DNA from 2 places in the Mesorhizobium sp. M1423 genome. Region 2 is predicted to be linked to the other one. Evidence: predicted binding sites of a transcription regulator. Region 2 holds the regulator's gene; the other holds the start of a gene.
What was found. The regulator LexA, encoded in region 2, represses DNA repair genes until DNA is damaged. The targets are predictions, from matches to a motif close to TGTTCNNNNTGTGTTCNG.
Positions count from the first base shown of each region.

Region 1 (6,225 bases), on a different contig from region 2:
GCTGGATCGAGCTGGGAAAACAGGTCACGTGCCCTGTTTTCATCGGCCGGCGTGCCGCCGAGCGGTGTCATGAAGTCCGGGGCAAGCGCCACGAACCCCTCCAGCGCCACGCGCCGCGCCACGTCGCGAATATGCGGGTTGAGCCCCCGGTTTTCGTGCACGACGATGACCGTGCCCAGCCTGCCGGTCTGACCCGCCGGCTTGACCAGATAACCCTTCATCTCGCCGCCGCTGCCTGGATAGCTGATGTCCTCGCCTTTCACGCGCGGATCGTTTTCCGCGACGATTGCCGCCTGGGCCGAATTCGCCGCCAGCAGCGGCGCGATCGCGGCCGCTGCCGCACCCGACCCGGCAAGCCTGGTCAACTGCTCCATGAAGCGCCGCCGGTCGAGCGTCAGATGCGTGTATTCATCATAGGCATCGATCATCGCCTGGGTAATGACAGGCTTGGCGGGGCCGGCAGGTGTTGTCATGGCGCGCTCCTAGGTCTTCGGCCCCCGGCAGCAACATAGGGTCGAAGCCTGGCTGGTCCAGTCACGGCTGAGTGAGGGCTGCCATAAGTCTCTGCACGATGGCCTTGATGCCGCGTTGGTCCAGCAGGCCGAGACAGCCGCCGGCCCGCAGCTGACCAACGAGGTACTTGCATCGGTACCCGACCTGAAAGGGCATCTCGGGCTCTGAGGAACTTCTCTATTTCGGCAGCGTATAGGCCATCACATAATCGCCCGGCTTGGTGCCGACCGAGCCGTGGCCGCCGGCAACGATGACGACGAACTGGCGTCCGTCGGCTACCGTGTAGGTCATCGGTGTCGACTGCCCGCCGGCAGGCAGCCGCGCCTGCCAGAGCTGTTTGCCGGTCGTCAGGTCATAAGCGCGCACATAGTCGTCGACCGCCGCACCGAGAAAGGCGACGCCGCCGGCAGTGATCATCGGCCCGCCAATGCCTGGCACGCCGACCTTGAACGGCAGCGGCAGCGGCGTCATGTCGTAGACGGTGCCGTTGCGATGCTTGTAGACGATCTTGCCGGTCCGAAGGTCGGCGCCGGCCACATAGCCCCACGGAGGCGCCTGGCAGGGAATGCCGAGCGGCGACAGGAATGGCTTCAATATCACTGCGTAAGGCGCACCGTCATTGCGGTTCAGGCCTTGTTCGCTGCCCTTGGTATCGCCCGGCGGCGGCACGTCGGCGCGCGGCACCAATTTGGAGATGAACGCCAGGTATGTCGGCATGCCGAACATCACCTGCCGGACCGGATCGACTGCCACGCCGCCCCAGTTGAAGGTGCCGAAATTGCCGGGATAGATCAGCGAGCCTTGCAGCGACGGCGGCGTATAGCGGCCCTCATACCGCAGCTTCCGAAGCTCGATCCGGCAGGCCAGCTGGTCGAACATGGTGATGCCCCACATATCCGCGCCGGTCAGTGGCTTCGGACTGAAGCTGAGGTCCGAGACCGGCTGCGTCGGCGAGGTATGGTCGCCTTCGATCGCGCCGCCCGGCGCCGGCACTTCCTTGACCGGAACGATCGGCTCGCCGCTGCGCCGGTCGAGCACATAGAGGTCGCCCTGCTTGGTCGGCCCGACCAGCGCCGGCACCACACCACTGGCCGTGGTTATGTCGACCAGCGTCGGCTGCGCCGGCACGTCCATGTCCCAGAGATCGTGATGCACGGTCTGCCGCACCCAGCGCAATTGTCCGGTGTTGAGATCGAGCGCGGTGATCGAGGAAGAGAATTTCTCGTCATTGGCGCTGCGTCCGGCGCCGAGCTGGTCCGGCGTCTTGTTGCCGAGCGGCACATACAGCAGGCCGAGCTTCTCGTCGGCGCTCGCCGTCGACCACATATTGGGCGAGTTGTTGGTGTAGGTCTGGCCCGGCGGCAGCGGCGTCGTCTGGTCCGGATTGCCGGAATCCCAATTCCATAACAGCGCGCCGGTGTCGGCATCGTAGGCACGGATGACCCCGGACGGCTCCTGCGTCGAATAATTGTCGTTGACCGCGCCGCCGACGATGATCTTGTTGGCGACGATCAGCGGCGCGGAAGTCGAATAGTAATAGCCCGGCTTCGGATATGGCATGTTGGCGAGCAGGTTCAGCGTGCCGCCCTCGGCAAATGTCGGACAGACCTGGCCATTCGCCGCGTCGAGCGCGATCAGCCGGGCGTCCGATGTCGGCAGATAGATGCGCGTGGCGCAGGGCTGGCCGGCGGCGATCTTGGCATCGGCATAGTAAGCCACGCCGCGGCAGGTCTGGTGCTGGCGGTCCTTGTTGAGCTTGACCTGCGGATCGAAGCGCCATTTCTCCTTGCCGCTCGCGGCATCGATGGCGATGGCGAAATTATGTGGCGTGCAGATGTAGAGCGTGTCGGCGATTTTCAGCGGCGTCACCTGATAGGTCGTCTCGCCGATGTCGTCGGGCCCTTTCACGTCGCCGGTGCGATAGGTCCAGGCCGGCTGCAGATTGGCAACGTTTTCGGGGGTGATCTGGTCGAGCGGCGAATAGCGCTGGCCATATTGCGTGCGACCGTAATAGTGCCATTCGCCGGCCGGCACATTGCCGCCGAGTTCGGCCGTCGGCGTCACCTTGTCGGTGTTGAGTTGGCCGGCAATATCCTTTGGGTCCGTCGTCATCGAATAACCGGCGACGCCGAGCGATGCCAGCACCGCGAGGATCAGCGGCGCTCGTCCGTCGGGACCGGTAAGCCCGCGCCGCGCCCATGGCGTCAATAGCCACAGCGCGACAAGCACGATGATGCCGCCGCGCGGGCCGAGCTCCCACCAGTCGAAGCCGGTTTCCCAGACAGCCCAGGCGAGCGTGCCGAGCACGATCGCCGCGTAGAGCCACAGCGCCGTGGATCTGCGCCTGTAGAGCAGCCAGGCAGCGATCAGGAAAGCTATGCCGGCGATGACGTAATACCAGCTGCCGCCCAGCGTCACGAGCCAGATGCCGCCGCCGCCAAGCGCCAGACCGATGAGGAAAAGGATCAGGGAGGTGATGACCACAGCCAAGACGGTGCTCCTTCGACTGGTGCGCTCCGCGACGCGTCCATGGGCAACCCCGCATTGCGTGCCTGCCCCCACGCAACTTTCTCCGGCCCGCTTCCCCTGTCAAGCAAGCTCGGCGTTTTACGGCGTCGACCCACGGCAAGCTCGGCGTTTTGGTTAGCGGACCCATTCAGATTGTGAGTCTACCGACTGGACAGAGAACAAAACGGAGACACTTCTGGCCTTTCGCTGCCGAATCACTACATTCGGGGAGAGATGTCCGGCTTTTCGGAAGACATGCCCTTTTTTGACGAACCGAACGCGCGGCCCGTGGCCCCGTCGGGCATCGCCGCGCGCGCCATGGCTGCCCGCAGCAATCAAAACAACGCGCCCGATTATCTCAACGGCCTCAACCCCGAGCAGCGGCTGGCGGTGGAAACCACCGAAGGCCCGGTGCTGGTGCTGGCCGGCGCCGGCACCGGCAAGACGCGCGTCTTGACCACCCGCATCGCCCACATCCTTGCCACCGGCAAGGCCTTCCCTTCGCAGATCCTCGCCGTCACCTTCACCAACAAGGCGGCGCGCGAGATGAAGCAGCGCATCGGCCTGTTGATCGGCGAAGGCAATGTCGAGGGCATGCCGTGGCTCGGCACCTTCCACTCGATTGGCGTGAAGCTGCTGCGCCGACATGCCGAGCTGGCCGGGCTCAAATCCGACTTCACCATTCTCGACACCGACGATGTCGTGCGGCTGATCAAACAGCTCATCCAGGCGGAAGGGCTGGACGACAAGCGCTGGCCGGCCAAGCAGTTCGCCCAGATGATCGACGGCTGGAAGAACAAGGGCCTCGGTCCCGCCGACATCCCCGAGGGCGATGCCCGTGCCTTCGCCAACGGCAAGGGCCGCGAACTCTACAAGGCCTATCAGGAGCGGCTGCAGACGCTGAATGCCTGTGACTTCGGCGATCTCCTATGTCACCCGATCCGCATCTTCCGCGCCAATCCGGACGTGCTGAAGGAATACCACAAGCGCTTCCGCTACATCCTCGTCGACGAGTACCAGGACACCAACACCGCACAGTACATGTGGCTGCGCCTGCTGGCCCAGCGGCCTCAAGGCAAGCCAATCTCCCCCCTCGCGGGGGAGATGTCCGGCAGGACAGAGGGGGGCGCGAAGGATCGCGACGCTTCCAATGGTCCTGGCGGAAGCGCTGGCGGGACAGCGCCCCCCTCTGTCGGCTCCGCCGACATCTCCCCCACGAGGGGGGAGATTGGGCGCTCTTCGGCCGAAGGCCGCAAGCCCGACCGGGCGTCGGCCGGCCAGGCCGCCCCCGCGGAGGCCAGCGAGCGAAGCTCGCGCGCGGCCGTGAGCGAAAGCAAAGTTAACATCTGCTGCGTCGGCGACGACGACCAGTCGATCTATGGCTGGCGCGGCGCCGAAGTCGACAACATCCTGCGCTTCGACAAGGATTTCCCCGGCGCCACCATCATCCGGCTGGAGCGCAACTACCGCTCGACCGCGCACATCCTCGGCACCGCCTCGCATCTCATCGCCCACAATGAGGGCCGCTTCGGCAAGACGCTGTTTACCGAGAAGATCGCCGAGGACGACGAGAAGGTGCATGTCCACGCCGCCTGGGATTCCGAGGAGGAGGCCCGCGCCGTCGGCGAGACCATCGAGGCCTACCAGCGCCAGAAGCACAATTTGAACGATATGGCGATTCTCGTCCGCGCGTCTTTCCAGATGCGCGAATTCGAGGACCGCTTCGTCACGCTCGGGCTCAATTACCGCGTCATCGGCGGCCCGCGCTTCTATGAGCGGCTCGAGATTCGCGACGCATTGGCCTTCTTCCGCGTCGTCGCACAAGGCGCCGACGACCTCGCCTTCGAGCGCATCGTCAACGTGCCGAAACGCGGGTTGGGCGAGGCCACCATCCGCCAGGTCCACGACACCGCACGCGCGCTGCGCATCCCGATGCTGGAGGCGGCGGCAAAACTGGCCGAAAGCGACGAGCTGAAGCCGAAGCCGCGTGCCGCACTTCGCGAGGTATCAGCCAATTTCGAGCGCTGGCAAAAGGCTCTCGAAACCACCCCGCACACCGAACTCGCCGAGACCATTTTGGAGGAGAGCGGCTACACCGACATGTGGAAGAACGACCGCTCGGTCGAAGCGCCCGGCCGGCTGGAGAACCTAAAGGAGCTGATACGCTCCATGGAGGAGTATGAATCGCTGCGCTCCTTCCTCGAACATGTCGCGCTGGTGATGGACGCCGAGCAGAACGCTGAGCTCGACGCCGTCAACATCATGACGCTGCATTCGGCCAAGGGCCTCGAATTCGAAACCGTGTTCCTGCCCGGCTGGGAGGAAGGCCTGTTCCCGCACCAGCGTTCCCTCGACGAGGGTGGCCGGTCCGGGCTCGAGGAGGAGCGCCGCCTTGCCTATGTCGGCCTGACCCGCGCCAAGAAGAACCTGCATCTCTGGTTTGTCTCCAACCGCCGCATCCACGGCCTCTGGCAATCGACCATCCCGTCGCGCTTCCTCGACGAGCTGCCGGAAGCCCATGTCGAGGTCGCCGAGAGCGGCAACTCCTATGGCGGCTACGGCAATGCCTATGGTGGCGGCTCGTTCGCTCCCGGTCGTGGCGGCCAGGGGGCTGGACGACAGAATCCTTATGGGGCGTCGCGCTTCGATAACATCGGTGGCAACAACGGCGCCGAGAAATCCGGCGCCTTCTCCAGCACCTATGCGACACCGGGCTGGCAACGTGCTCAGGCCAACCGCACCGAAGCGACCGACCGCAATTGGGGCACGCGCTCCGGCCACCAGGTCGAGCGCATCGGCTATGGCGAAACCGACTCGGGCTACGGTGCCGGCCGCACCTCGATCAAGGGCCGCACCATCGACGGCGAGCTGGTCGCCAAATCCGTCGCCGACACGCCCTCCCCCTTCAGCGTTGGCGACCGCGTCTTCCACCAGAAATTCGGCAACGGCAACATCTCGGCCATCGAAGGCAACAAGCTGACCATCGACTTCGACAAGGCCGGCCAGAAACGCGTGCTGGACGGGTTTGTCACGGGGGTTTGAGGCCGCCGGTCACCGATACCGCGCTTGGTTCCACTTATGGCCGAGCAGCGACAGGATGATGATCAGCCCGTTGAAGAACTGGACGTAGAAGCCGCTCAGTCCCGCCGCGACGACGCCGGTCTGGATGAAGGACACCGTAACCGCGCCGATCGCGCCGCCGAC
Region 1 is NZ_JAMYKU010000002.1:218,979-225,203, forward strand. Features, by position in the region: gene NKG95_RS03880 (dienelactone hydrolase family protein) at 1-473, opposite strand, end outside; gene NKG95_RS03885 (glucose/quinate/shikimate family membrane-bound PQQ-dependent dehydrogenase) at 691-3,003, opposite strand; gene NKG95_RS03890 (ATP-dependent helicase) at 3,256-6,063, shown strand; gene NKG95_RS03895 (ABC transporter permease) at 6,073-6,225, opposite strand, start outside.
Region 1: a site for LexA is predicted at 3,197-3,214, ahead of NKG95_RS03890 (ATP-dependent helicase). Genes of this name have one in related genera too.

Region 2 (6,225 bases):
CCGCCGACCGGGCCGGTGCGGCCCGACAGCTATGATTTCTCCTTCGACAGCTATTTCGCCGGTATCGGCGGCAGCGGCTTTTTTCTCGGCAATCCGAAAGTCGTGTCGTCGGGCAGCATGCCGCTTGCCGCGCGGCTTTCTTCCTCGATCGAAGACGCGCGCGAATCCATCGCCGACCATATCCGCAGCCGCATCGGCGGCGCCGAGGGCGAGATTGCTGCTGCGCTGATCGTCGGCGTGCGCGCCGGCATTCCCGAGGAGATCAACGAAGCGATGCGGCGTACAGGCATCTATCACATCATCTCCATCTCGGGGCTGCATATGGCGTTGGTCGCCGGCACCATCATGGCGCTGCTACGCGGCACCTTTGCGTTGTTTCCCGATTTCTCATCGCGACGGCCGGTCAAGAAATATGCCGCGGCCGCCGCGCTTTTTTCGATTGCGGCCTACCTCGTCTTTTCCGGCATTGTGGTGGCGGCCGAACGCAGCTTCATCATGCTGGCGGTGATGCTTATCGCCGTGCTGTTCGACCGGGCCGCGCTCACCATGCGCAACCTGGCGATCTCGGCCATCGCGGTCATTCTGGTGTCGCCGCACGAGGTGGTCGGTCCGAGCTTCCAGATGTCCTTCGCCGCGACGGCGGCCCTTGTCGGCGCCTATGCAGGCTGGTCCGATTACCGCGCCGGCAGGGCCACCACGCCGCCGCCGCGGTTGTCGCCGCTACGCTTTGCCGCTCGAAAGGTCCTGCTGGGCATGGGCGGCCTGGCGATGACCTCGATCATTGCAGGGAGCGCCACGGCGCTTTTCGCCATATGGCATTTCCAGCGCGTGGCGCCGCTCAGCCTGTTCGCCAATCTGGCCATCATGCCTATCGTCTCACTGGTCGTCATGCCCTTCGCCGTCCTCAGTGCGCTGGCGATGCCGTTCGGCGCGGATGGGCCTTTCCTCTACGTGATGGGCAAGGGGCTGACGGCGATGATCGCCCTGTCCGGGTGGATCTCCGAGCGCTCGCCGATCGATGCGGTCGGGCTGATTTCGCTGAGATCTGTCCTTTTGGTGACGATCGCCCTCGTCATTGCCAGCATGGCGACGACCTGGTTGCGGCTCGTGGCCCTTCCTTTTGCGCTCGCCGGCTTGCTGACGACAACGCAGACGCGCGTACCCGATGTATTGATCTCGGAGGACGCACGGCTGGTCGCGCTGCCAATCGGCAGCGGTGAACTCGCGGTCAACCGGGCACGCCCGAATGAGTTCACCATCGACAACTGGAAACGCGCGCTCACATCAGAGGCTATCGTCGCGCCAGAAACACCTGGAAAGAACGATCCGCAATTCGACATTGCCGATCCGGCCGACCTACCGCCGGGCATGCCGTTCATTTGCACGGACGGTCTCTGCCTTGCCAGGCATCCATCCGGCGCGATCATCGCGCAAGCCAAGGACCGCGATACTGCACGGCCAGCCTGCGCCTTTGCCAGCTTGATCGTCATCGACGACGCCACCGCCCATAATCCCTGCTACTACGACCGGCTGGTCCTCGTCGTCACCAAACGGCAACTGGCGCGCGCGGGAAGTGCGGCCGTCTATTTCGATCCACAAGCGGCAACATGCGCCGAAATCCGCTTCGCCGTCGAAAAATCATACCGGCCCTGGCACGTGCAGCGGAAATTTTCACGCACGGCGCGGGGCATGCCGCCATACCGCAGAGCCGACAAGCCAAAAGCCGGCGCCAAGGGCGCAACTCAGTAGCGGCGGATCAACCCGACGAGCTTGCCTTGTACCTTGACCCTGTCTGGCCCGAAGATGCGCGTCTCGTAGGCCGGATTGGCCGCTTCCAGGGCGATCGAGGCGCCTTTGCGGCGGAACCGCTTCAGCGTCGCTTCCTCCTCGTCGACCAGTGCCACCACGATCTCACCAGGGCTCGCCGTATCGGCATTGCGGATGATCACCGTGTCGCCGTCGAAAATGCCAGCCTCGATCATCGAATCGCCTTTGACCTCAAGCGCATAATGCTCGCCGCCCATGATCATGTCCGGCGGCACCGAGATCGAATGCGTCTGGTGCTGGATGGCATCGATCGGCACACCAGCGGCGATGCGGCCCATCACCGGGATAGACACGGCGGCAACGACATCGTCGTCATTGCCGGCTGCAGGGACGCGCGACGATGTCGGCTTGCCCTGCCGAGGACCTTGCCCAAGACTGCCCTGGATGACACTCGGCGAGAACTTGCGTGCCGCATTGAGGCCGGGGGCGATCGAATCGGGCAGGCGCAGCACCTCCAGCGCACGGGCCCGGTTGGGCAAACGGCGAATGAAGCCGCGCTCCTCCAGCGCCGTAATCAGCCGGTGGATTCCCGATTTGGAAGCCAGGTCGAGCGCTTCCTTCATCTCGTCGAAGGAGGGCGGGATACCGCTTTCCTTCAGCCTTTCGTGGATGAACATAAGCAGTTCGTGTTGTTTGCGCGTCAGCATAGCGACCCCCAACAGAATCAGAAAAACAAACCCAGAACAAACACTATCTGTTCCAGTTGTGTTCCGCAACTGTTTAAAGTTTAATGAATGTGTTAGGGCTCGGGAAACGATACCACTCACCAAACCGGAACGCTGCATTTTCACCGCCGCGGGCCTCATCGCCTTGATTCTGCTTTCGTTTTCGGCCTCTGGGTTCCCAGAAGGCGGCACTGGTATCGGCCGTCAGCCGGCAAAGGGGCACGGAATTGAAGCCGTATCGACTGTGCGGTTGGCCAATGCACCGTGAACGAAACGAACTCAAAACGCCAACCTTGGGTTGGCTTGGCTCCTGGTTTCCACCGCGTGGTCAGGCAACTTGTCGCCGGTGGGGCCTTGCTGCGCGATACCAGGTAATGGAGAACCGCTCGTGACCGATGGATGCCGTCGATGCGTGTCCGGCGTAGCGGTGAATCTTGGGGGAGCAGACAAATCATGACAGGAATTCCCGATCTCGTGGCCACAAAGGCGTTGGATGCTGCAGATCCGCTGCGCGCGATGCGCGACCGCTTTGTGCTGCCGCAAGGAGTGATCTATCTCGACGGCAATTCGCTAGGGGCCGCTTCGCGTGCCGCTTTCGATGAATTGAGCAAGGCAGCGACCGAAGAATGGGCGCATGATCTCATCCGCGCCTGGAACACGGCCGGCTGGTTCAACATGCCACTCGAACTCGGCGACCAGCTCGGGCGCCTGATCGGTGCCGCGGCCGGCCAGACGGTGGTCTGCGACACGACATCGGTCAACATCTACAAGCTGCTGCACGCCGCCATGGCCATGCGGCCGGAGCGGCAGGTCATCGTCGCCGAGGGCGACAGTTTTCCGACAGACCTCTATATGGCTGACGGTGTGGTTTCGATGCGAAAAGATACGCTGCTTCGCCTCTCGGGGGTCGACGCGCCGAGCATCGAAGAGCTGATCGACGAAGGCACCGCCGTGGTGCTGGTCAACCACGTCAACTACAAGTCGGGCGAACTGCGCGACATGCCGGCGCTGACGCGCAGGGCCCAGGAGGCCGGGGCGATGATCGTCTGGGATCTCTGCCACACCGCCGGTGCGATGCCAGTCGAGCTCGACAAGGCAAACGCCGATTTTGCCGTTGGTTGCACCTACAAATATCTGAATGGCGGACCGGGCGCGCCTGCCTTCATCTATGCGGCTGAGCGGCATCTTGCCGACATCCAGCAGCCGCTCACCGGCTGGTGGGGCCATGCACGGCCCTTCGCCTTCGAGCCAGGCTATGCGGCCGGCACCGGCATCCGCCGGTTTCTGTGCGGCACCCAGCCGGTCCTGTCGATGCGCACGCTGAAGGGCGCGCTCGACATCTGGAACGATGTCGACATGACGGCGGTGCGCAAGAAGAGCATCGCGCTGGCCGATCTGTTCATCGAGCTTGTCGAGGCAAAGTGCGGCACTTACGGGCTAACGCTCGAAAGCACGCGCGACGGGGAAAAACGCGGCAGCCAGATTTCATTCATGCACGAGCATGGCTACCAGATCATGCATGCGCTGATCGAACGTGGCGTGATCGGCGATTTTCGCGCGCCATCGACCATGCGCTTCGGCTTCACCCCGCTCTATGTCGGCTATGCCGATGTCTGGCAGGCCGTCGAAGTGCTTGAGGACATCCTGCGCACCGGTGCGTGGAAGGATGCGCGCTTCGCCATCAAGGCGGCTGTCACTTGAGATTGATGCGAGAGCTGGAATCGTGAGGCTGGCGACGACGCGCCGCGCGATGCTCACGCTCGTTGCAGGGCCATATTGCCAGGGGAGGGCGCAGGGTGTTCGAACGTCACATTGCCGATTGGGACAACGCCTATGCCAACGGCGCCAACATAGCCGGCAGCGATCGCTGGCCGGCGGCCTGGGTCGAGCCCGCGCGGGTTTTTCGCGACGTGCTTTCGACCGAGGGCCGGGCGCGGCTCGACATGGCCTATGGCGATGGCCCACGCAACCGGCTCGATCTTTTCCTGCCGGCCACCAAGCCCAAGGGGCTCGTGGTGTTCGTCCATGGCGGCTACTGGATGGCATTCGACAAGAGTTTCTGGTCGCATCTTGCCGCTGGCGCTGTTGATCGCGGCTATGCCGTGGCGATGCCGTCCTACACGCTCTGTCCGCAGATGCGCATTGGCGGCATCGTCAAGGAAGTCGGCGCGGCGATCGGCAAGGCGGCGGGGATGGTCGCAGGGCCGCTGATGCTGACCGGACACTCGGCCGGTGGCCATCTTGTTAGCCGGATGGTTACGACGACGACGCCGCTGGCGCCCGAAATTGTCCGGCGCATTCGCCATGTCGTATCGATCTCGGGTGTGCACGATTTGCGCCCGATCATGCGCACCGGCATGAACGAGACGCTGGCGATCGATGAGGCCGAGGCGCAGGCCGAAAGCCCGGTGCTGCTGCGCCCGATGGACAAGGCCCGCCTGACCTGCTGGGCCGGCGGCGGCGAGCGCGCCGAATTCCTGCGCCAGAGCGCGTTGCTGGCCAACATCTGGATCGGCCTGGGTGCCGCGACCAGTTCGGTGGTCGAGCCTGACCGGCATCATTTCAACATCATCGACGGTTTGGCCGATCCAGACCATCCGCTGACCCGGACCTTGATCTCGGAGTGAGGCAGGTTCAGCGTAGCATCAGCACGTCGCAAGCGGCGCCCGCCGCCGCGGCGGGCGTGAACGGCGCACGGACGATCAGCCCGTTGGCATCGGCCAGCATTTTCAGCATCGAGGAATCCTGGATGCTGAACGGCGTCGCCACGAGCGTGCCGGCGTCAGCGCTGACAACAGCCCGCACATAATCCTGCCTGAGATCATTGGCCGGCATGGCAGCACCGAGCCGTGCCTGACGCATATCCTGCTGAAAGGCGCGGCCGCCGAGCCGCGCCAGCAGCGGCTTCAGGAAGAGCTGGGTGCAGACCAGGCTCGCCACCGGATTGCCGGGCAGGCCGATGCAGCGGATGTCGCCCAGCCGCCCGAACATCAGCGGCTTGCCGGGCCGCATGGCGATCTTCCAGAAATCGAGCGTCATGCCTTGCCCGGTCAGCACGTCATGGACGAAGTCGTGGTCACCGACCGAGGCGCCGCCCAGCGTGACGATGACGTTCGCGCCAGCCTTCACGGCCTTTTCCACCAGCGCAGCGATCGCCTCCCTGCGGTCCGGCGCGATGCCAAGGTCGAGCGCGCGCGCACCGACCGACTGTGCGGCGGCGGCGACGCCATAGGCGTTGGAGGAGATGATCTGGTCGGGGCCAAGCTCGCTGCCCGGCGGCAGCAATTCGTCGCCGGTGGCGATGATGGCGACCAGCGGCCGTTTGACCACGCCGACCTCGGGGTGGTTGGCCGATGCCGCCAGCGACAAGGCCGCAGGGTCGAGCAGGCGGCCTTTGTGCAGCAGGACGTCGCCTTTGGCGAAATCGAGCCCGAGGCGGCGGATGTTTCGCCCCTGCACGGTCGGCTCCGTCACTTCGACGACACCGCGGCCGAGATCGCGGACGTTCTCCTGGATGACGATGGTGTCGGCGCCTTCGGGAAGCGGCGCGCCGGTGAAGATACGGACGGCCTGCCCCTGCTGCACCGTCCCGGCAAAGCCGCTTCCGGCCGGCGCCATGCCGACCACCGAAAGCTTTGCTGGTAAGGACGCGATATCAGCCGCCCGCACGGCATAGCCGTCCATGGCGGAGGCGTTGAACGGCGGCTGGGTGCGGAGCGCCACAACCGGCTCC
Region 2 is NZ_JAMYKU010000006.1:150,791-157,015, reverse strand. Features, by position in the region: gene NKG95_RS10290 (ComEC/Rec2 family competence protein) at 1-1,749, shown strand, start outside; gene lexA (transcriptional repressor LexA) at 1,743-2,474, opposite strand; gene kynU (kynureninase) at 2,946-4,193, shown strand; gene NKG95_RS10275 (hormone-sensitive lipase) at 4,289-5,119, shown strand; gene NKG95_RS10270 (molybdopterin molybdotransferase MoeA) at 5,127-6,225, opposite strand, start outside.